One region of the Phyllobacterium sp. K27 genome, then DNA from elsewhere that is predicted to be linked to it. Evidence: predicted binding sites of a transcription regulator. Region 1 holds the regulator's gene; each other region holds the start of a gene.
The links. Region 1 encodes PhoB, which activates phosphate uptake and scavenging genes when phosphate is short. Its sites were predicted from a motif close to TGTCATNNANCTGTCAT; they were not measured.

Region 1 (8,085 bases):
TTTCGTTGACTTTGGCTCTGCGTCGTTGATCTCGATCTTCAGCGTCCCCGCCTTGATCTCGGCTTCCTTTGCCTTTGCCGTCGCGACCGATTCCGGCGTTGCAAGCTTTTCGTCGACGACGATGCTGCCGCCACCCGCACCGAGGAATGAATATATTCCGAAATCAGCGGCTTTGAAGCTGCCCGCCTTTACATCCGCAATCGCCTTATCGGCCGTTGGCTCAAAATGCCAAAGTGCGCTGGCAAGAATCGTCCCGGGATAATCCTTGGATGTGTCGATCACATTGCCGATGGCCAGTACGCCGCGCTCCTTGGCTGCATCCGATACGCCGAAGCGTTCCGCATACATGATGTCTGCACCGGCATCGATCATCGCAAACGCCGCTTCTTTGGCTTTGGGCGGATCATACCAGGAATTGATGAAGGTCACGAGAAACTTGACGTCAGGATTGGCTTCCTTGGCGCCCTGAATAAAGGCATTCATCAGCCGGTTAACTTCCGGGATCGCATAGCCCCCGACAAGTCCGATGATATTGCTCTTGGTCTTTGCCCCGGCAATAAGACCGGTCAGATAGGCAGGCTCCTGAATGAAATTATCGAAAGTGGCGAAGTTCGGCTCTACAGGCGGCAGCGAAGAGCCCATGAGGAATTTGATATCCGGATACTCGGCTGCAACAGCGCGCGAAGGCTTTTCAACGCCGAACGCTTCTCCGACAATCAGGTTGGCACCCTGTTCGGCATATTCACGCATCACGCGCTCATAATCCGTATTGGAGACATTTTCTGAGTAGGAATAGTCAATGTCGCCACGTTCTTTGGCCGCATTCAGCGCCAGATGAATCCGGCTAACCCATTGCTGCTCGATCGGGACGGTGTAAATCCCGACCACTTTGATTTTATCCTGAGCTGCCGCCGGTCCGAAAGCGGCCATTGTCATGGCGGCGCCAGCTACCAGCCCGATAAAGGCCCTGCGGCCCAGTTTGAAAACTGTTTTCACATCATTCCCCTTATTGTTCATTTTTTGACCAAAACCCCATTGCTGCTACTTAATAGGCAATGGCAGCTTTTCGCAATGTGAAAGGGGATATGACGAGAGGATTATCAGGCTTCTACACAACTCAAATGCGCAGAACATTGCATCAAAGAAATTGGCGCCATGTCCAGGCAGGACAGACGCCATCTCATGTCGACACGTTCGAAATATGACTGTGGTTCTATTTCGGGCAGCAGATTGAACGCTCGGCAGCCCCCGGACGATAAAGCCAGTTTGTCGGCATTTTCAGAACATGAAATGCGCGCTCCTGTCTTTGGGGCGCTGGATTCACCGTTTTGCCGACGCGCGCCATTAATGTGCGAACTTCATCCGACTTGACACCATCACTCGCCATCATCTGACGGATGATTGGTTCAGCCAGCAATTCGTTCAGTGTTGGTTCAATCACTTCCAGCATGATTCTCTCCTCAAAGGATGACAGTGCCGGCAATTTGCCCATGCTCAATGTCGCTTGCATGTCGTCTTTATGGCGGTTGTAAGAATTGCTTCGGGCGATTTGGCTAATCCTGCCATAAAGTGGAAAAACGATGCTGGGAAGCATCGGCAGCGTCCTTGTTTAGCTGGCTTTTTCACACTTGAGGCTCATGCTGCTTCATTTGAACTTTTCTGCTAAACCGCTTAGCTTGACTGATCACCGTTCGAGCAACCCACAGACTGATCCATGCACCGTAAGTTCGCCTTACGCCGTCTCGGCGTCTTCTCCATCTTCATCGCCCCGAGCCGCTTGCGAGCCTTCGCGCGCAGCCACGAAATTGGCCTCGTACTGGCAGCGGTGATTGTCGGCATTGTTTCAGGTTTCGTCGTGACCGCGATGAGCCGCATCGCCCAATATCTGCACCTGGTAATTTTCGATCTGCAACCCGACGAACGTTTGTCGTCGTCAATGTCGGCAAGCAATCTGGCGCTCTTTGTCGCCCCGATTGCGGGCGGCATTATTCTTGGTGTCCTGCTTTTCCTTCTGGCACTATATCGCAAGAAACCAATCGTCGATCCGATTGAGGCCAATGCCTTGCATGGGGGACGCCTTTCGCTGAACGACAGCATCATTGTTACCGTTCAGAACCTTATTTCCAATGGCTTTGGCGCTTCTGTAGGGCTGGAGGCCGGTTATACGCAGCTTGCTTCCGGTCTTGCCTCGAAGATCGGGCTATCCTTGCGCCTGAGACGCTCGGATATGCGTATCCTTGTTGGCTGCGGCGCGGCCGGGGCTATTGCCGCTGCGTTCAATGCCCCACTGACCGGCGCATTTTACGCCTTCGAGTTGATCATTGGCTCTTATACCATATTGAGTCTGACACCCGTGGTTGCTGCTGCACTGGTTTCCAACCTCGTCGCACGCGCACTTGCGGGAGATAATTTCGTCATCGACATCGGCGATTTCGGCACGGTAGTGCCCGCCGACTATGTTCCAGCGCTTCTCCTCGGATTGATTTGCGCGGGCGCGGGCATCGCGCTCATGAAGGGCGTCGCTTTCGTCGAGGAACTCGCACGCAGAAGCTTCATCCCTTTCTGGCTGCGGCCTGCCCTTGGTGGCATCCTTGTCGGGGGGCTGGCCTTGATTTCACCGCAGGTGCTTTCCGGAGGTCATGGCGCACTGCATCTCAATCTCGATTATACGGGGCCAATAGCTGGCATAATCGGTATTATCCTGCTCAAGGCGTTGGCCTCCGCCATCTCCATCGGTTCGGGCTTTCGCGGCGGCCTGTTCTTTGGTTCCCTCTTCATGGGTGCGCTCCTCGGCAAACTCTTTGCCTTTTCCGTACCCTATGTCTTTGCCCATGCAACTTTAACGCCTGTGACCTACGCGGTTGTCGGCATGAGTGCTCTGGCAGTGTCAGTCATTGGCGGACCTTTGACGATGACCTTTCTAGCCCTGGAAATCACGGGCGACTTTCCGATAACGGTTCTCGTGCTTGCCGCCGTCATTGCTGCGTCGATCACAGTTCGCAACACGTTCGGCTACTCCTTTGCCACATGGCGCTTTCATCTGCGGGGTGAAAGCATCCGCAGCGCTCATGATGTCGGCTGGATCCGCAATCTGACGGTCGCCAAGTTGATGCGTACGGATGTGCGCACGGCTTCCGACAAAATGGTGATCAGCGAATTTCGTCACGAGTTTCCGCTGGGCTCGACGCAGCGGGTCATCATTGTCAATGATGAGAATAAATATGTGGGTATTGTCATCGTTGCCGAAGCGCATTCAGGCATCACCGAAACGACTGACGAGGCACAGCCTATCGGCCCTCTGATCAGATATCAGGGTGAATATCTGCAACCACAAATGAATGCACGACAGGCTGTTCGCCTATTCGACAATGCTGAAGCCGAAGCTCTTGCGGTGGTCAATGACATAGTGGAGCTGAAGGTTGTCGGACTTTTGGCCGAAAGCCACACTCTGCGGCGATATAGCGAGGAACTCGACCGCCAACGACGGCATGTGTCCGGCGAAATCTGATTGTTCTGAGGCGGGGGAACTCGTCATCTTGCAAGCTTTAACCCTATTTTAACCACGGTTTGTTGCAATACGTAACATTGTGTTACTATAATCGGGAATCGAACCGAGGCAATCCATTGCAACCAGACGTCGAAGCAACTGGGAAATCATCTCCCGCCAATAGAAACTCCACATTGTCATCAATGTGTAGCTTCTGGGGGCTGCTTAGGGCGTACTGGGTCTCTGACCGCTGGGTTGAAGCCTGGACGCTGACAATCGCCATTGCCCTATTGACCGCTGCTGCCAGCAAGGCCAGCGTCTGGATGGCGATGGCATCGGGCGAATTGATCAATTCGCTGGTCGATATTCATGACCCCTTTATTGTCAATCCGCTCAATGTGATCCTCGCAAATGCGGGTATTCTGGTTGCAATCGTTGCGGTCAAGGAAATTGGTTTCATCGGTATCCGTCACCTTTTGTCGACAACGTTGCATCGCAAATGGCGCGGTTGGCTGAATGGCCGTTTTGGCGAGGCTCTGCTTGATGACCAGCACACACATTACCATTTGCAGCAGGGAAATTCGGCAGCCGCAGAAAACCGGACTCCGGACAACATCGACCAGCGCATTCAAGAATCCATCAAGGGTATGACGGGCGGTGCCATCGGGCTGGCCATGGGCGTTCTCGGTGTCACCATGTCCATTCTTTTCGTGGGCCAGAAGCTTATTGAGCTTTCAACGCCAATTCCGGGCCTTGATTTTCTGGGCGAGTATGGCAGTGCCACACTGGCCTTTGCAGCGATCGCTCTCTATGTGCCTATCAGCACATGGATTGCGATGCGTATCGGCCGCGTGCTCGAAAAGCTCACCTTGGCCATGCAGCAATCTGAAGGCAGTTATCGAAGTGAGCTGACCACACTGTTGCGCCGCAGCTTTCAGGTTGCCGCAGCCAATGGTGAGGGTGTTCAAAAATCATTGAATGGCAAGCTCTACACAAGCGTCGATAACAACTGGGCGCGCTTCAATGTGTTCGATGCCTGCTACATGTCGTTTACGTCGATATACAATTTCTTCTCTGCCCGTGTCATCGCCTATATCCCCGGCCTTCTGCCCTATATGGGCAATACGATCAGCTTCAAGAATTATATTACCGGCTCTGAGCTTGTCGGTTCGATGATCAATGAATGCTCATGGTTTATCCAGGTCATGCCCGCAATTGCCAACTTGAAGGCAAATGCACGGCGCGTCACTGAGTTGGCGCAGGCTGTCGAGCGTGTTAGAGACCCATCGGAATATTATCGTTCTACTGGCATCAGCGCGTTCAAATTTGCAACACAGCACGAGGCCTTTGGCGTCTCCGTTCGCGGTCTTGAGCTGATGCATCGTGACAGCGAGGCCAAGCCTTTTCTCACCCTTGCGAATATGCGGTTACGCAAGGGCCAATGGGCCTATATCAAGGGCGATTCCGGTAGTGGCAAAACCTGTTTGCTGAAAGCGATGAACGGGCTTTGGGGTTATGGCCGAGGTGAAATCTTCTACCCGAAGGATGCTGCTACAATGTATGCGGCCCAGGAGGTCAAGCTTCCCGGTGTCTCGCTGAAACAGCTCGTATGCCTTCCCATGGATGAAAATCACTTCAACGATGCATCCGTTGCTGCTGCCTTGCATCGCGCCGGCATGGGCGATTTTATCGAAAATCTTCTCGATGAAAGCCGTGACGGCACCTCATGGGACCTGCTTTTGTCCGGAGGCCAGAAGCAGAAACTGGTGCTTGCCCGAATTCTCCTGCATAAGCCTGCAGTTCTGTTTTTGGACGAAGCAACCGGCGCGCTGGATCCGGATTCCAAGATCGCCTTCCATCAAGCCATCAAGGATCATTGCGCCGGGACGACCGTTATCAGTGTGATGCATGAGATCGAGGCGCCCCGCTCGGTTTCCGGCGAAAACTTCTACTCGCATATTCTCGAGATCAGCGACGGCGAAGCCACCCAGCGACCACTTCTCGAGACACTGGCCGAGCCAGCTCCGCTACCAGCAACAAGCTTCCCACTGGTTGCAGCCGAATAGGTCCTGATCCTATCCGAAGGAATAACCTGCGCCGCGCACAGTACGGATCGGATCAAGCGACCGGCCAATATTGATTGCCTTGCGCAGACGACCAACATGCACGTCTACCGTGCGGTCATCGACATAAATATCCGCACCCCAGACATTATCGAGAAGCTGACCGCGCGAGAATACCCGGCCCGGTGACTGCATCAGAAACTCCAGCAGGCGGAATTCGGTTGGCCCCAGCTTCAGTTCGCGCTCCTTGCGGAAAACGCGGTGCTGTTCGCGGTCAAGCTTCAGATCGCCAAAGCTCAACACATGCGACAGAAGACTTGGATTGACCCGGCGCAGCATCGACTTGATGCGTGCCAGCAATTCCGGTGTCGAGAAAGGCTTGACCATGTAATCATCCGCACCCGTCGAAAGTCCGCGAACACGCTCGCTTTCTTCGCCGCGCGCTGTCAGCATGATGATCGGCAGGATTTCCGTCTCGCGGCGGGCGCGAAGACGGCGGCAAAGTTCAATGCCCGAAAGCCCCGGTAGCATCCAGTCGAGGATTAGCAGATCAGGCACTTTTTCGCGCAAGGCTATTTCGGCTTCGTCACCACGGCTGATGGTTTCGACAATGTAACCCTCTGCTTCCAGATTGTAACGCAGGAGAACACTGAGGGCATCTTCATCTTCAACGACTGTGATTCTGGGAGCTATAGGCATGATCTGCTTCCGGCAATTATGGTGTTACTGGCTCATCAAGAATAACGGTATGTGACTGGTCTTCCTTCGGGCGTTCCGCCGGAAGCTGTGTACCTGTCACGATGTAATAGACCGTTTCGGCGATATTGGTCGCATGGTCGCCGATACGTTCGATATTCTTGGCGCAGAACAAAAGATGCGTGCAAGCGGATATGTTGCGCGGATCTTCCATCATGTAAGTCAGGAGTTCCCGGAACAGCGATGTGTAGAGCGCATCAATCTCGTCATCGCGTTCACGAACAATGTTCACCTGTGCTACCGAGCGTGTGGCATATGCATCGAGCACATCTTTAAGTTGTGTCAATGCCAGCTCTGCAATGGTCTGCAAGCCCCGATAGACTGAAAGCGTCTGCCGCGTATCATTGACAGCAACAACGCGCTTGGCGATGTTTTTGCCCAGATCGCCGATGCGTTCCAAATCAGACGAAATGCGGATCGTGCCGATCACTTCGCGCAGATCAATCGCCATTGGCTGACGCTTGCCGATAATGGTGATCGCCTTCTCATCAATCTCGCGCTGACCGGCATCGAGAATGAGATCGTCAGAGATTACGCGTTGCGCAAGCGCATTGTCTGAGTTGACCATGGCCGACACAGCCTGTTCGACCATGCGCTCCGCATGTCCGCCCATTTCTGCAATCTTGTGGGTCAGAAACTTCAATTCATCGTCATAGGAACGGACGGTGTGTTGTGCTGTGTCAGTCATTGTCTGAGCCTCTTCCCGTGAGATCAACCGAAACGTCCGGTAATATAGTCTTGCGTGCGCTTTTCGGTAGGGCTGGTGAACATCATTTCCGTGTCGCCGACTTCAACAATGTTGCCAAGATGGAACATTGCCGTGCGTTGCGAGACACGCGCCGCCTGCTGCATTGAGTGTGTGACGATGACAATCGTGTAGTTCTGGCGCAGTTCGTCGATCAGTTCTTCGACCTTCGCCGTGGCAATAGGATCAAGCGCCGAGCAAGGCTCGTCCATCAGGATCACTTCAGGGCTGACCGCAATGGCGCGGGCGATGCAAAGACGCTGCTGCTGGCCACCGGAAAGGCCAGTGCCGGATTCATGCAGACGGTCTTTCACTTCCGCGAAGAGACCGGCGCGTTGCAGGCTCTTTTCCACGATTTCGTCAAGATGACTCTTGTTTTTGACCAGACCGTGAATGCGCGGCCCATAGGCAACATTTTCGAAGATCGACTTCGGGAATGGATTCGGCTTCTGGAACACCATGCCGATCCGGGCGCGCAGCTGAACCACATCGATCTTCGGATCATAGATATCACGCTCGTCGAGGGTAATATTGCCAGTGATCTTGCAGGTCGAAATCGTGTCGTTCATGCGGTTCAGGCAACGCAGGAATGTTGACTTACCGCAACCTGACGGTCCGATCAGCGCCGTGACTTCCTTTTCCCTGATATCGAGATTGACACCGAAGAGCGCCTGTTTGGCTCCGTAAAATACAGAGACGTCTTCGCCCTTCATCTTTATCGCAGGCTGGTTCGAGGAATTGTGCAATTTCTTTTCCACATCGACTTCGGATAACATGTTCATGTCCTTGTACCTCATTACCAGCGACGTTCAAAACGTCGGCGCAGCATGATCGCCGCAGCATTCATCACGAATAGGAATACCAGCAACACCAGAATGGCTGCTGCGGTCTTTGCCTGGAAGGCGACTTCAGGAAGATCGGACCACAGATAAATCTGCACGGGAAGCACCGTCGAGGCGTCCGTTATGCCGCCAGGAATATCGACGATAAACGCAACCATGCCGATCATCAGCAAGGGAGCTGTTTCCCCCAGC
Region 2 (8,085 bases), 1.5 Mb from region 1:
TTGCCAACTTCTATTTTAAGCGTCTTGCCGGTGAGCTTCGCCAATTGCTGCAAGCGCCCTTCGGTCACGTCGCCGATGAGATCAGCTTTCGACTTGTCCACAACGAGGCTTATGCCCTCGGATGTGTTTTTCCACGAAAGATGAGGAACGACACCGGACATTGAAGCCGAAAATGGATAGGTGATCCGCATGATGGCAGCCAGCAGACGCGAGAACTCCAACAAACGTGGGCTGGCTATGGCTGCAAGTTCCGGATCCGGAACGCTGTTGGCAACACCTTCATGACGAAAGAAATTGGCAAGCGCTATATACGCCCTGCCCGGATGATCAATGCCGATAAAGGCAGCGTTGGAAATCATGTTCAGCGCCTGGCTGCCACGATAATCGGGGTGAGCCCGCCAGCTGATATCTGCAATCAGGCACGCCGCCCGCCGGTAGCGCTTCTCATCGTCGGTTTCTTTATAGCCAAGTGCGGCGAAAGCCTCTCCACTCCAATCGGCAAGCTCACGCGCATAAGCGGGCGAACGCGCACGCAGCGTGGCCAGTTCTTCGGCGGCAGAAATGAGTGGATCATTCAACTGCTCGCCCTCAGGCAGCAGCGAATAGAGAAAACCCTCACGAACGCCAAGTGCCGAAAAGACAATTTTCGATGGCTTCATGATCTTGATCGTTTCAAGCAACGCAATGGCTCCATAAGCCAAAAGCGCACGGCGGTTTTTCGAGACATCCTCAATGCCGCGCATGGTGTCTACATCACCGACAGCAACACGTTTGAGGAAGCGCTGGGCTTCCTCAAACGGAATTTCGTAATGGTGCATGACATGCAGCGGATAATGCTCCGCGCTCATATGCAGCTTGGCAAGGTTTCGCCACGTTCCTCCAACTGCGTAGAAAGCCCTGCCCTTGCCATTGGCAAGAAGCTTGGCCGTACCGAGCGTTTTCTGGGCGATGCTCAGCGCCTCGGTCAGATCGCCGTCAGACATATCCTGCAGGCGCAGGCCACCGAGCGGCAGGGTAATGCCGTCACCGATTTTGCGGCCTTTGACGTCGACAAGTTCAAGACTGCCGCCACCCAGATCGCCTGCAATGCCATCCGGATCATGAAAGCCGGAAATGATGCCAAGCGCTGAATAATAGGCTTCTTCCCGCCCCGACAGAACCTTGATCGGCTCCTTCAGGATGGCTTCGGCCTCCTGAATAAATTGCGAGCCATTCTCCGCTTCCCGTGCTGCCGCGGTGGCAAGCACGTCAAGCGATACCGCCCCCGCCTGTTCGGCCAGCGCGCGAAACCGGCGAAGCGCGCGTAAAGCGCTCTGCACAGCTTTGGCGTTCAGCTTTTTGGTTTTGACCAGTCCTTTGCCGAGACCGCACAATATCTTTTCGTTGAAAAGAACTGTGGGTGAACGTGTGACGCCTTCGTAAACCACAAGACGCACGGAATTCGAACCAATGTCGATGACAGCGGCCGGTCTGCGTCCCTGCACACGTCCCTGTGCTGCGGATATCATACAGTCTGGGTTCCCGGACCGGTATATCGGCAGCCAACAGGGATAGTCTCAATCAAATTCATTTTTCTTTCGCCGCTTTCCGCTTGCGATGGGCAATTAAACGAGGTGCAGAAGATTTCAGCGACTTGCCGCGGCCCGAAAGGCTGGGATTGGTCATGAAATATTCCTGCGCATTAAAAGCATCCTCCCCGTCGGCAGGAGAGATCCGCCGCGAAGTTCCATCTGCAAGTAGCTCATAACTCTGCTGGTTGTCGAGAAGGTTTGCCAGCATAATCTGTGAAAGAACCTGTTGATGCACAGTTGGATTGGTGATCGGCACCAAAGTTTCGACACGGCGGTCGAGATTGCGGGTCATCATATCAGCTGAGCCAAAATAGACCAGAGCACCTTCCGATGGGAGTGGTTTGCCATTGCCAAAACAGAAAATACGGCTGTGTTCAAGGAAGCGCCCTACAATAGACTTTGCCCGAATATTCTCCGAAAGGCCCGGCAGCTGCGGACGCAGGCAGCAAATGCCGCGTACGACAAGATCAATCTCCACACCGGCGGCGCTCGCTTCATAAAGTGCATCGATAATCTTCGCATCAACCAGCGAATTCATCTTCATCCAGATCGAGGCAGGACGGCCAGCCTTGGCGTGGGCAATTTCTTCGGCAATATGCTGAAGAATACGAGGGCGCAGCGTAATCGGCGAAACAGCGATCTTCATCTCGCCGGAAGGCGGCGTATAGCCTGTAATGTAGTTGAAGATTTGCGCCACATCGCGGCCGATTGACGGCTCGCAAGTAAAGAATGACAGATCGGTATAAATCTTGGCAGTGATCGGGTGGTAATTGCCGGTGCCCAGATGACAATAACTGCGCAGCTTGCTCTCTTCGCGTCGCACGACCAGCGACATTTTCGCATGGGTTTTCAGCTCGATAAAGCCGAATACGACCTGTACGCCCGCGCGTTCCAGATCGCGTGCCCAGCGAATATTGGCCTCTTCATCGAAGCGTGCCTTCAATTCGATCAAGGCAGTGACCGACTTGCCCGCATCAGCGGCATCAATCAGCGCACGCACGATGGGGCTGTCATTTGAGGTCCGGTAGAGCGTCTGCTTGATTGCAACGACATCCGGATCGGCGGCGGCCTGACGCAGGAACTGCACCACGACGTCGAATGATTCGTAAGGATGGTGGACGATAATGTCCTTCTCGCGGATCGCTGCAAAGCAGTCGCCACCATGTTCGCGCACACGTTCGGGAAAGCGCGGATTATAGGGAACAAATTTCAGATCCGGTCGTGGAATACTGACGATTTCCGAAATCATGTTCAGGGCAAGCAGACCACCAAGCACGCTGATTCGGTTATCCGGCACACCCAGTTCGGTGGCGACAAAGCTGCGCAGGGATTCGGGCATTTCATCATCGAACTCGATACGGATCACTTGACCGCGGCGGCGGCGCTTCAAGGCGCTTTCGAACAATCGGACCAGATCTTCCGCCTCTTCCTCAACTTCAATATCGCTGTCGCGGATGATGCGGAATGTGCCGGCCCCCTTGACCTCATAGCCGGGGAAAAGCCGCCCGGTGAAAAGGCTGATTGCATCTTCAAGGGACAAGAAGCGGTGACGGCCGCTATCATCCGGTATCTGGATGAAGCGCTTGAGCGCCTGCGGAAGACGCAGGAGCGCTGTCATCGGGCGGTTATCCGTGCTGCGGTTGAGCAGCATGGCGATGGTGAAGCCGAGATTTGGGATAAACGGAAAAGGATGCGCCGGATCTATGGCAAGTGGGGTCAGCACAGGATAGATGGTTTCGAGGAAATGATCCTCCAGCCAATCCCGTTCCGCCTTGGTCAGACGGTCAGGCCGAACGATCTCGATGTTCTCCTTGATCAATTCATCTCGTAGCGCACCCAGACGCAACTGCTGGGCGACCTGAAGTTTGCCGACTTCCTCAAGAACGAATTCCAACTGTTCTTGCGGGGTGCGTCCATCATCACTGCGACTGGAGACGTTTTCGCGTACCTGCCCGGCAAGACCGGCAATGCGCACCATGAAGAACTCATCCAGATTGGCAGCTGAAATAGACAGGAAACGCAGGCGCTCAAGCAGTGGCTGGTTCGTATTTTGGGCTTCTTCGAGCACACGGCGATTAAATTGCAACCAGGAGAATTCGCGATTGACGAAACGATCCACGCTGGTGTGCATATCCGACAGAGACACCTTCTCGACGGGCTGCGGAATGGTAGGCGATTGGTCGTTCATCAATATTCTCCAGCTAAAAAATTCCCCCGCAAAATGCGGACTTATGCGCGCACCATAGACAAGTCTTTTGACAGTTTGATAGCAATCGTCTTGAAATCGTAATCAGGATGATACAAACCGAAGAGAAAGAGAAGTCAAATGCCGCACAGGCGCATTTGGCATGACGATTCAGGAGCGAAACATGGCTGGCCACAGCATCCCTCATTTCCAGAACAGCGCAGGACATGCGACCATCGCCATCGGCGTGAAGGAATTCATGTGCGTGGGTGCCAACCCGCCTTTCGACCATCCGCATGTGTTTCTTGATCTGGGCGATGACAACGAGAAAGTCTGCCCCTACTGCTCCACGCTCTACCGGTATGATGCTTCGCTTCATGCCGACGAAACCGTCCCGGCAGGTTGCACCTATGTGGACAGGGCCGCTTGAACGCATCGCTCATCGATCTAAAGACCGAACGAAACAGGCGCGATCCCAATCCTGACCAGATTATTATCGCAGGCGCTGGTATTGCAGGACTTACATTGGCGCTCGCACTGAGCGCCAAGGGTTTTCAAGTTCAGATATTTGAGAAAAGCGCAAAGCTGACCGAAGCTGGTGCCGGGGTACAGCTCTCGCCCAATGCAACGCGGATACTTCAGCGGGTCGGTGTGCTCGAACAATTGGCATTGTCCTCGGTTGAGCCGCAGGCAATTTGCCTTTCTGATGGTTCAAGCGGCAAAATGCTGCTTTCGCTGGCCGTTGGCGATGTGGCACGCACGAGGTGGGGCTCCCCCTATATTGTCTGCCACCGGGCCGATCTGCAAAATGCCCTGCTTGATCAAGCGAGAAGCCAGCCGAATATCGCCATCCAGCTGCAATCGGCCGTGACACAGTACAGGCCTGACGCAGATGGCATTATTGTTCGCGTTCAATATCACGATCGCATCGAGGAAAATCGCGGGGCATTGCTTGTGGGTGCTGATGGTGTCTGGTCGAGTATGCGCAATGCCATGTCCGATACGGAACGCGCGCGCTATACATCGACGATTGCCTGGCGTTCGACCGTCGCGGCTGACCAGTTGCCGAAGAGCTTTGCCTCCTTATTGCCACCGGGCACCAATGTGGTCGCCTGGACCGGCTCAAACGCCCACTTGGTCGCCTATCCGATACGCACCGGAGAGATGTTCAATTTCATCGCGGTTACCCCTGATCGCCGGGGTGGTCAGCGGTGGGATGCCAGGGCAATGCCGGAAACGCCAAGCCAGAATTTTATCCACGAGTTCAATCATTGGCATCCGGGCATTCGCGAAATCATGCTGGCGGGAAGACCCTGGACTTCCTGGCCGTTGTTTGAGTTGCGAAAATGTCGCTACCGGATAAAGGATCGCCTCGTGCTGATCGGCGATGCCGCCCACGCGATGACGCCTTATGCAGCGCAGGGGGCCGCAATGGCTATCGAGGATGCATGGGCGCTGGCATCCGCTTTGGATGAAGATGTCGCAGGGTGGCCAGCGGCTCTAGCGGCATTTGACCAGCAACGCAGTAAACGCATCAAGGCAGTTGTGCGGCGCGGAGCGCTGAACCACCTCGCCTATCGTGCCAAAGGCCCGATCGCCATGGCACGCAATATGATCATGCGTCAGCGCCCGGCTGAGAAGTTTATCGAAGGGCTGGATTGGCTTTACGGGTATGATGATGAGAGCCAAATACAAAAACCCTCGCCGAAGCGAGGGTCATGAGCGCCCAAACAGGCTTGCTATACGTTCGCCCAAACGGGCTTGCATGCAATAGCATGCATCATGGTCATAGCTGGACTGGCTTTATGTTATAAAAGCGGTTCTCAGCAGCTATTCGGCGGGCGTAACTCGACGCTTCAATTCTTTAGCAATTTCGGCAAGTCGTTCGTCGGTACTCTTTTGAATTTTATCCGATTCATACGTAGCTAGCAGTATCGCCATAAAACCAATAACTGTCATCCAAAACATCAAGGAAAAAACATCAATAGCCATTATCTCAATCCTCTTCTGAGTATGACTCGCCCAGATACGTGAAGTGCCGTTGATAGACCGGCACTATACGCAATTATCGCTAGTTGCGAAAGAAATCCAACGCCGGTGGTTATCATGTAGACTACGGGACTAAGGATTCCAACGACAGCCGAGGCGGTTGAAAGTCTATCTAACGCAGCAGCTATATATTTTTGAAGTTCATTGTTGCGCATTTTTTCAAGTGCAATGACCTCCTGCAATTGCTTGCTGGGCGTTTGCTCAAAATTATCACTCATAAAAACCTCGTACGAAATGCTTAGATGCAAAAATGGAGTATAAAAAAACGGCGGCCATAAAGGCCGCCGTTAATAGCATTGTAGAAAATCTAGCTCAATGAAGGATCTGGCTGAGGAACAGCTTGGTGCGTTCGTGCTGCGGATTGTCAAAGAACTCGGCAGGGGCGTTCTGCTCGACGATCTGGCCCTGATCCATGAAGATAACGCGGTTTGCGACCTGACGGGCAAAGCCCATTTCATGGGTCACGCAAACCATCGTCATGCCTTCTTCGGCAAGCTGCACCATGGTGTCGAGCACTTCCTTGATCATTTCCGGATCAAGCGCTGAAGTCGGCTCATCGAACAGCATGATGCGCGGGTTCATGCACAGCGAGCGGGCAATCGCCACGCGTTGCTGCTGACCGCCGGAAAGCTGGCCCGGATATTTGTTTGCCTGCTCGGGAATCTTGACGCGCTCGAGAAAGTGCATCGCAATCTCGTCCGCCTTCTTCTTCGGCATCTTGCGCACCCAGATCGGGGCCAGCGTGCAGTTTTCAAGAATCGTCAGATGAGGGAACAGATTGAAGTGCTGGAACACCATGCCAACTTCGCGCCGAACTTCATCGATCTTTTTCAAATCATTGGTGAGTTCGATACCGTCAACAAGGATCTTGCCGCTCTGGTGCTCTTCCAGACGGTTGATGCAGCGGATCATGGTGGATTTACCCGAACCGGACGGACCAGCAATGACAATGCGCTCGCCACGCATCACCTTGAGGTTGATGTCCTTGAGAACATGAAAATCCCCGTACCACTTGTTCATATTGATGATCTCAACGGCAACGTCTGTCGTGGAGACTTGCAGGAGCGAATGGTCGACATGGATTTTTTCCGGGTCGATAATGTTTTCAGTTGTCATATGCGTATGCTCCTAACGTTTGTGGCCAGTGTCGAGACGATTTTCCATGAAAATGGAATAGCGCGACATGCCGAAGCAGAAAATCCAGAAGACGAAACCGGCAAAAACCAGACCGGACATGGGGGTTTGCGGCGATGACCAATTTGTATCGTTAAAGTGCTGGCGCACTGTTCCGAGCAAATCGAACATGCTGATGATCGAGACAAGCGACGTGTCCTTGAAAAGACCGATGAAGGTGTTGACGATACCTGGAATAACCAGTTTCAACGCCTGTGGCAGAACGATAAGGCCGGTTTTTTGCCAGTAACCAAGCCCAAGCGAATCCGCACCTTCATACTGTCCCTTGGGGATAGCTTGCAGACCACCACGCACGACCTCCGCCATATAGGCAGAAGCAAACAGCGCAACACCGATCAGTGCCCGCAGGAACTTATCGAATGAAACACCCGGCGGCAGGAACAGTGGCAGCATATAGCTTGCCATAAACAGAACCGTCACCAGCGGAATACCACGCACCATTTCGATGAAAATGACGCAGAGCATCTTGATAACCGGCATTTTCGAACGCCGTCCAAGCGCCAGTGCAATGCCGAGCGGCAGCGAGACGGAAATACCGACGAAGGAAATAACCAGCGTAACAAGCAGGCCACCCCAAACGGAGGTTTCGACATAAGAGAGGCCGAACCAGCCACCAACCAGCAGAAAAAACGCGATGATCGGGAAAATGAAGAAGAATACGATCGCGTTCAGTACCTTGTAGGGCACCCGTGGCACAAGAAGGGGGATCAGGAGGGCAACAAACATGATGCCCACGAGATTGACCCGCCAACGTTGGTCAATGGGATAAGGCCCATACATGAACTGGCCAAATTTGGCGTTTACGAAGGCCCAGCATGCGCCGGACCAGCCCTCCGGCTGCGAGCCACCCTGCGCCACGGTCGCGCAGACCGACCTGTCCGCGCCAACCCATGAGGCTTCAATGAACAGCCAGTTGATAAGCGGCGGGAGAAACCATGCCAGAACCAGAAGCGCTAAGATGGTCATGACAGCATCGACGGGTGTCGCGAGCAGATTAACCCGCACCCATCGCACAATCCCACGCTCACCCAAGGGCGGCGTCTGGCCCTGCAGCATTTCCTGACGAACGAAATGAATATTGGTATC
Region 3 (8,085 bases), 820 kb from region 1:
TTTACTCATGGAGGCTGCCGCCATTTCAGAGCGATATTGAGATAACCGAAAATGCCTATGTGAAGGGGTATGTCACTCTCATAAGTCCGCAGTTGAGCGGCTATATCGTCGATGTCCCGGTTCAGGATTATAACAAGGTCAAACAGGGTCAGCTCCTCGCAAAAATCGATGACCGGATATTTGCTCAAAAGCTGGATCAGGCCAAAGCAACCCTTGCCAGTCAGCAGGCTGCCCTCGACAACTCAACCCAGCAGCAGCGGGCCGCCGAAGCCCGTATTGGCTCCAGTCGGGCGCAACTCGATAGTGCCGAAGCTGTATTGAGACGCGCCGCAGCCAATTGGGCTCGTATCGAACCATTGGCTCGTCAGGGCGTTTTGACAAAGAGCGACGCGGAACAGAGTGAGACAGCATTGGAACAGGCCCAAGCCTCTGTAACCCAAGCTAAAGCAGCGCTTGAAGTCTCCAAACAGGACCTTGAGACCATCAAGGTGAGCCGTGGTTCGCTGGAAGCAGCGGTCGCTGGGGCAAACGCGGCAGTTGAGTTGGCCAGCATTGATCTGTCAAACACTCGGATCGTAGCTCCACGTGATGGCACGCTTGGTGAGGTTGGCGTCAAGCTCGGGCAATATGTCAGCGCAGGAACGCAACTGATGGCCATCGTTCCCAGTGATGTCTGGATCATTGCCAATTTCAAGGAAACCCAACTGAGCAGGATTGCGTTGGGGCAGCCGGTCACATTCACAGTAGATGCTCTCAACCGCAAAAGCCTGTCCGGCAAGGTCGAACGCTTTGCACCCGCAGCTGGCTCTGAATTCAGCGTACTTAAACCCGATAACGCCACCGGAAACTTTACTAAAGTCGCGCAACGTATTTCTGTGCGCATATCAGTCGATCCTGGCCAGGATCTGGCACAATATCTCGCGCCCGGAATGTCGGTCGTGGTGCAAACCGAACCATTTGAGCACTGAAGTCCGCAAAGCTTGGGCGATGCATTTCGATTCAAAAACCAATCGCTTATCAGTAAAATTTTAATCAAATTGTCATGGTCTTCATCCGATACGTCACAGCAGCGTCACCGACTTGTTACATGCGGATGCTAGGCGAGCAGGAATTTCCAATAAAGGGGATTCGTTTGGATGCCAGTTGCTCGACAGTCTGCAAATACACCGCCTCCTCGCCCGCATGTCAAAAATGAAAAGTTGAACAGGGCTGTTCGGCAAAACCGGCTTCTGTCACGTGCCGGATTATCCGAAAGATTATTTGCTCATGTCTTCAAGGGACTGGTCTATCCGCAAATCTGGGAAGACCCGGAAGTTGACATGGAGGCTCTGCAGATACGCGCCGGCCATCACATCGTTACAATTGCATCCGGTGGCTGCAACGCAATGTCTTATCTCACGGCCAATCCCGCAAGTGTCGAAGCCGTTGATCTCAATACAGCTCATGTTGCCTTTAACCGCCTTAAACTTGCAGCGGTCGTCAATCTTCCCAATTATGATGCGTTTTATCGCTTCTATGGAACAGCCGACAGCAAGTCCAACCTCACGGCTTATGAGCGCTTCATTCAACCACATCTTGATGCAACCAGCCGCGCCTATTGGGAAAAGCGGATGCTTTCCGGGCGCCGACGCATCACCATCTTTTCGCGTGATCTTTATCGTCATGGCTTGCTTGGTCTGTTTATTGGTATGGGACACCGCGTCGCCCGTTTATACGGCATTGATCCACGAGATATTTTGAAAGCATCAACGCTGGCCGAACAGCGGGTCTATTTCGACACCGCCCTCGCCCCACTTTTCGACAAACGTATGATCCGATGGGCGACAGCGCGGAAATCCTCGCTTTTCGGCCTCGGCATTCCGCCCCAGCAATATGACGCGCTGGCAACAGCCGGGAACGGCGATATGGCCAAGGTATTGCGCGGTCGCCTTGAAAAACTCGCCTGCGGCTTTCCGCTTTCGGAAAATTATTTTGCGTGGCAGGCCTTTGGTCGGGGCTACAGCGACAATGCCGAGACGGGCCCGCTACCTCCTTATCTATCTCGCAAGAATTTTGAAGCGGTGCGCGAGCGGGCTGGCCGAATGAGTGTCGTCAACGCGTCATATACAGAGTTCCTGAGCGCGAAGCCTGCCGGTTCGGTGGATCGCTTCATACTGCTGGATGCACAGGACTGGATGAACGATACACAGCTTAACGAGCTTTGGACCGAGATCACCCGCACAGCCGCTCCCGGCGCGCGCGTCATCTTCCGTACCGCTGCCGAGCCATCTCTTCTGTCGGGCCGTGTTGATGACGCAACGCTAGCGCAGTGGGAATACAGCGAAGAACAGTCGAAAGCGCTTCATGCTCGCGACCGCTCTTCGATCTATGGCGGATTTCATTTGTATACATTGAGAGGCTAAATCATGTTTACGAAGATCGAACATGGTCCTCTCATGGATCGCGTCTACCGGCATCAACGGCACTTTTATGATGCGACGCGCAAATATTATCTACTGGGTCGCGATCCCATGATTGCCGGCCTTAATCCACCAGAACGAGGCTCCATCCTGGAGATTGGTTGTGGAACGGGCCGAAACCTCATTCTAACCGGCGATGCCTATCCTAAGACTTCCCTTTACGGCCTTGATATTTCGCATGAAATGCTGGCGACGGCCCAAAAGAAAATAGAAGCTGCGGGCATTGGCAAGCGGGTCAAGCTTGCTTACGCCGATGCAGCCGAGTTTAATCCGCAACTGCTTTTTGGTCGTCGGCATTTTGACCGAATTTTCATCTCCTACGCCGTGTCGATGATTCCGCAATGGCAAACCGTTGTGGAGCAAGCAGTAAGCCACCTTGCCCCAAATGGCTCACTCCATATTGTGGACTTCGGCGATCTGGCAGATTTGCCAACCATTGCCCGAAAGGCGCTTTATACGTGGTTGGACTGGTATCATGTCACGCCCCGCAATGATCTGTTCGATGTGGCTGAAGCCATTGGCCTGCAAAACAACGCTGTAGTGCACAAACAACGGCTTTACCGCGGGTTTTCATGGATAACGATCATCCGGCGGAAAGGCGCGTAATTATCAATTTTATGTGTGCCAACGCGGTCGCTCATGAACTGTTAAGCATAATAGTGCATCTGTGAGTTTGCACCAATGCCGACCAATGATCCAGCCGCGGAAAACTTTATATGAAACGCCTTGTAGCCGCCTTCATGACGCTTCTTCTCACCGGCTGCACAACTGTCGATTATAATTTTTCAGATGCCAAAAAACCATCGGCTAGCCGTCAGATGGATGCCCCATCCGGCAATGTCAAAGCACCACGTTATGGCGATAGTGATCCCCATGACTGGACCGGAAAAACGCCTTGGCATTATCCAGTGCACGGCACGGACGTATCAAAATATCAATCCACGATAGACTGGCAGACCGTTCGATCAAGCCGCATATCTTTCGCCTTCATAAAAGCAACTGAAGGCGGTGACCGGGTTGATGACCGCTTTGCAGAGAATTGGGCTGCCGCCAGGTCCGAAGGCATTCCGCGCGGTGCTTATCACTTCTACTATTTCTGCCGCTCAGCCGCTGATCAGGCCCGGTGGTTTATTCGCAATGTACCCAACGATCCGGGTGCCCTCCCGCCTGTGCTCGATATGGAATGGAATTCTGCCTCGCCCACCTGCAAGCTGAGGCCCAACGCTTCAATCGTTCGCAAAGAGATGCGCGTCTTTATTGATATGGTGGAACGGCATTATGGCAAGCGCCCGATCATTTATACCACTGTCGATTTCTTTGACGATAATGATCTGCGACAACTCTCCGGTTATCCGTTCTGGCTTCGCTCCGTTGCCGGTCATCCCGATGAGAAATATGGCCCGCACCCATGGACCTTCTGGCAATACACCGGAACCGGTTCAATTTCCGGCATACGTGGAGACGCTGATATCAATGTTTTTGCCGGCAGCGAAAGTGCTTGGAAACAGTGGCTGGCGCGCAACAAAGTCCGATAAAGCTTTGAGTTCCGGGGTTCTCTCTATTCTGTGACTTCACCTAATGGCCGTTATCGTGCATTAGCAGGGAAAGTGTGCGTGCTGTTGACGCGCCTGCCATCAACGAGATCCCAATGAAGAAACTATCCATCGCCATCGTCACCAGTCTGTTTGCCGTTTCCAGTGCTCAAGCTTTAGACCAGGTGGCACCTGCAGAGCCTGTTGTTGCCAAACCTGCTTGTGGCGGCGAACTTGAACCTTGGTTCAATGGCTTGATTGCCGAGGCGAAAGCCGCAGGCGTCAGCGATAAGGGCATCAGCGAGCTGTTCAAGGCGTCAATGGACGACAAGGTGCTGGAGCGTGACCGCGCGCAGGGCGTGTTCAGCCAGACATTCTTGACGTTTTCATCGCGCATGGTTGCTGATTACCGCTTGAAGCAGGGTGCTGCCAATCTGAAGAAATATGCTGATACTTTTGCCAAGGCAGAGGCAGAATATGGCGTACCTGGCCCCGTTATCTCCGCCTTTTGGGGATTAGAAACTGATTTTGGCGCCGTTCAGGGCGATTTTGATACACTCAATGCTCTCCTTACTCTATCCTACGATTGTCGTCGGCCGGAACTTTTCCGCCCACAATTGATCGCATTGCTCAAACTTTTTGATAAGGGTGTCGTGGATGCAAAAACAACCGGAGCCTGGGCTGGAGAGATCGGTCAGATGCAAATGTTGCCCACCGATTATCTGGAGCGCGGCGTTGATGGCGACGGCGATGGCAAGGTTGACCTGAAAGGCTCCGCGCCCGATGCGATCATGACCGCAGCCCGCGTTATGCGCGATCTTGGCTGGCGCAAAGGCGAGCCATGGCTCGAAGAGGTCAAACTCACCAAAGAACTCCCATGGGAGAACGCCATCCGCACCAATCGCCTGCCCCACTCAAAATGGGCTGAATGGGGTGTGACAGGGCTTAAAGGGCCGCTTGGTCCCGATGATGGCGACGCATCCTTGTTATTGCCAATGGGCCGAAAAGGTCCAGCGTTTCTTTCCTATTCAAACTTCGACATCTTTGTCGAATGGAACAAATCCATCATCTACGCGACCACAGCCGCCTATTTCGCTACGCGCTTGGCAGGAGCAGGACCGCTGGAACAGACCACACCTGAGCAGGGGCTAAACCCGGAACAGATGAAAGAACTGCAGACCAAGCTGGCAGCGCGCGGCCACGATATGGGCCCGAAGATTGATGGCGTATTCGGCATTCTGACCCGCGATGCAGTTCGTGAAGAACAGATGCGGCTTGGGCTTCCCGCCGACTCTTGGCCAACGCCGGAACTTCTCAACAAGCTATAGGTCTTGTGACGCGTATTCCATCGTCTCAAGCGAAGCAAAACCTTCTGGTCGCCCGCCAGCTTCAAACGGTGTTTCCACCTCGACAAATGTGTCCGGGTAGAAACCGTTAAACCGGGTACGCAGCGATAAGGAATAGGCACCGATATTGCCTATTTCGATCCAGTCACCTGTATCCACGGTTTCCGGCAACCAGAACGGACGAGACAGGATATCAACGGAATCGCAAGTCGCACCGCAAACTCGAAACGGTACGATTGTCTCCGGATTGCCATTACGGTGTTTCTTGGCAGGATCCGGGATAAATCGGGCTGGCAAGGTAATTTTTCCGGTCCAGGAATCCGACAGGGATGCCCATATACCATCATTGATGTAAAGCCGCCTGCCTTTGCGCAGAAGCACGCGAACAATCAGCGAAAAGGCTCTCGCAACAATAACCCGTCCGGGCTCAGCAACCAGCGGCAAATCCCCAAAGCCATATTCGTTGATGTCGCCGCGCAAACGGGACATCAACTGGCCCAGCGAGGGCATCTCAACCTGCTTGCGTTTTGGGTCGTGACCATATTCAGCAGGAAAACCACCACCGACATCCAGTCCGGCCAGTGTCACGCCAGCACGATTCCTGACCCAATCAGCGGCACGCAATGCCCGTTCATAGGTATCGGGATCATCAATCTGACTGCCAACATGGAAGCAAAGGCCCACCTTGTAACCAATTTTCTCCGAGCGTTGCAGCAGTTCCACCGCGTGGGCCGGAGCAGCACCGAATTTCTTTGAAAGCTCGTAGGCAGCATGCCCTTTTGTTTGTAAGCGGATATAAAGCGTTATGCTTCCGGGATCGATATCCAAGGCGCGCACGATACGCGTGACTTTGGCGATTTCATCTTCATGATCCACGGCGAGGATACGAATGCCATAGGTCTCAAGCGCCAGACGAATGTCCGACTGTGCCTTGATCGGGTGCATATAGAGCATATGTGCGTTGGGAGCGACTTTTCGAACAGCCGCAAATTCTCCCGGCGAGGCCACATCAAATGTATTGATACCGTTGCGGGCAAGGGTTTCCAGCACAAGATTTTCACCATTGGTCTTAACTGCATAGGCTGTCTCGCCGGGAAACATCTTCATGAAGTTATGGGCGTCTTCGATGAGAACCTGAGGCCTGAAGCAATATACCGGCTGATCCAGGCGCAATTCGAGCGCGGCATCACGGGCGGTGGCGAATCGTTGCATCTGTGTATCTTGCGTCATCCCAAACTCTTAGCAAGTGAAAGTGACGGATGAAAGTCACGACTGAATGCAAGAATTGGGTGGCAACGCACGATAAAAAGCATAAGGATTTGCAATCCATCACACTTGGAAGGGTAAGTCTGTGTCTATTGCTGATGCCAAAGCTCCGCCGCCGCTTTCGATGTCCGGTTTCGTCTGGCTGCAACTTCTGTTGCTCGGCGCGATTTGGGGTGGTTCATTCTTCTTCGCGCGCATAGCCGTACAGGTTGTTCCTCCCCTCACTCTGGTGTTGTTTCGTGTTGTCATTGCGGCACTGGCGCTGCACATTTATCTTGCGAGCCGCGGCATCAATTTCTGGGACTACCGTCGCCATGCACTCGGTTTTGCAGGACTTGGCCTGTTGAACAACGTCATTCCTTTTTCCTTGCTCTTCATTGGGCAAACTGCGCTGGGTGCTGGCCTGGCCTCCATTTTCAATGCGACAACGCCTATCTGGACAGTGATTTTGGCGACCATTCTGACTGCCGACGAAAAGGTCACCGTGCCTAAGCTTGTCGGTATTCTTCTGGGCATCGTCGGAATAGTGGTGATGATCGGACCTGGAATATTAACCGGTCTTGGCGGCCCACTATGGGCGGAACTTGCTGTCATCACCGCAACCTTATCCTATGCCTTCGCCAGCATTCTGGCTAAGCGCTTCAAGGGAATTCCGCCAACCGTCACGGCGACAGGGCAAATGACTGCATCGACACTGATCATGATACCTGTCGTGCTGCTCTATGATGGATTACCACATCTGGATGCAATAACCCCGGGCATCTGGTCCGCAATTCTCGGATTGGGACTTCTATCAACGGCCTTTGCCTATATTCTCTTCTTTTCAATCGTGAAGGCGTCAGGGGCAACCAATGCCTCCCTCGTCACGCTGATTGTTCCGGTCAGCGCCGTGCTACTTGGAACAATTTTTCTTAGCGAAACACTCGCGGCGCAAGATATTGCCGGAATGGCACTTATTGCCATTGGACTCTTGGTTATTGACGGTCGCCTCCTAGCTATTTTCAGAACGAGGAATAGGTAGAATTATCATAAATTTTCAGTAGTTAGACCGAAATACCGGGAGTTAATCCTGTTCAAAACATGGCAAAACAAGGCCTGCATAGACGTTGCGTTAATTTTGCCGCACTGCAAAAATTTACCGCCATCTTACATTTTTTTTATTTTTTCCGCCATTTTTAAACGTTTAAATGTGTTTATTTTCAAAAACTTATCGTTCCTGTAGAAAAATTTTCTACATTCTTTGTCATCATCCGGTAATATTTGGGCTTTTTCTGTGGCGAATTTGCGCTATGTTATGCAGGTTAACTGCAGGAGACAAGCGATGGGACTAACTCGATCGATGAATGTCCTTATGATCTGTGCAGCGTTCGCATTTATTGGTGCAATGGTCGTAGGACTGATACCTTGAAATAAAATATGAGCGCTACGGATATGGTCTCTGACCGTTAGATAAGTGAAACAAACGAAACGGCCCGGTTATAG

Region 2: ACYJL1_RS13350 (RNA degradosome polyphosphate kinase) is a predicted target of PhoB. The motif match lies at 3,846-3,862, and genes of this name have one in related genera.
Region 3: ACYJL1_RS07885 (BtaA family protein) is a predicted target of PhoB. The motif match lies at 1,028-1,044, and genes of this name have one in related genera.

Annotation. Positions count from the first base shown of each region.
Region 1 covers NZ_CM139240.1:799,367-807,451, reverse strand. The annotation lists gene ACYJL1_RS03940 (BMP family protein) at 1-936, opposite strand, end outside; gene ACYJL1_RS03935 (hypothetical protein) at 1,214-1,450, opposite strand; gene ACYJL1_RS03930 (chloride channel protein) at 1,715-3,508, shown strand; gene ACYJL1_RS03925 (ABC transporter ATP-binding protein/permease) at 3,691-5,553, shown strand; gene phoB (phosphate regulon transcriptional regulator PhoB) at 5,563-6,249, opposite strand; gene phoU (phosphate signaling complex protein PhoU) at 6,266-6,994, opposite strand; gene pstB (phosphate ABC transporter ATP-binding protein PstB) at 7,018-7,833, opposite strand; gene pstA (phosphate ABC transporter permease PstA) at 7,848-8,085, opposite strand, start outside.
Region 2 covers NZ_CM139240.1:2,693,291-2,701,375, forward strand. The annotation lists gene ppx (exopolyphosphatase) at 1-1,508, opposite strand, end outside; gene ACYJL1_RS13350 (RNA degradosome polyphosphate kinase) at 1,567-3,702, opposite strand; gene ACYJL1_RS13355 (zinc-finger domain-containing protein) at 3,941-4,186, shown strand; gene ACYJL1_RS13360 (FAD-dependent monooxygenase) at 4,183-5,478, shown strand; gene ACYJL1_RS13365 (hypothetical protein) at 5,587-5,748, opposite strand; gene ACYJL1_RS13370 (amino acid ABC transporter ATP-binding protein) at 6,118-6,921, opposite strand; gene ACYJL1_RS13375 (amino acid ABC transporter permease) at 6,934-8,085, opposite strand, start outside.
Region 3 covers NZ_CM139240.1:1,624,341-1,632,425, reverse strand. The annotation lists gene ACYJL1_RS07890 (HlyD family secretion protein) at 1-968, shown strand, start outside; gene ACYJL1_RS07885 (BtaA family protein) at 1,137-2,402, shown strand; gene ACYJL1_RS07880 (class I SAM-dependent methyltransferase) at 2,406-3,065, shown strand; gene ACYJL1_RS07875 (glycoside hydrolase family 25 protein) at 3,176-3,994, shown strand; gene ACYJL1_RS07870 (lytic murein transglycosylase) at 4,108-5,319, shown strand; gene ACYJL1_RS07865 (alanine racemase) at 5,314-6,549, opposite strand; gene ACYJL1_RS07860 (DMT family transporter) at 6,689-7,624, shown strand.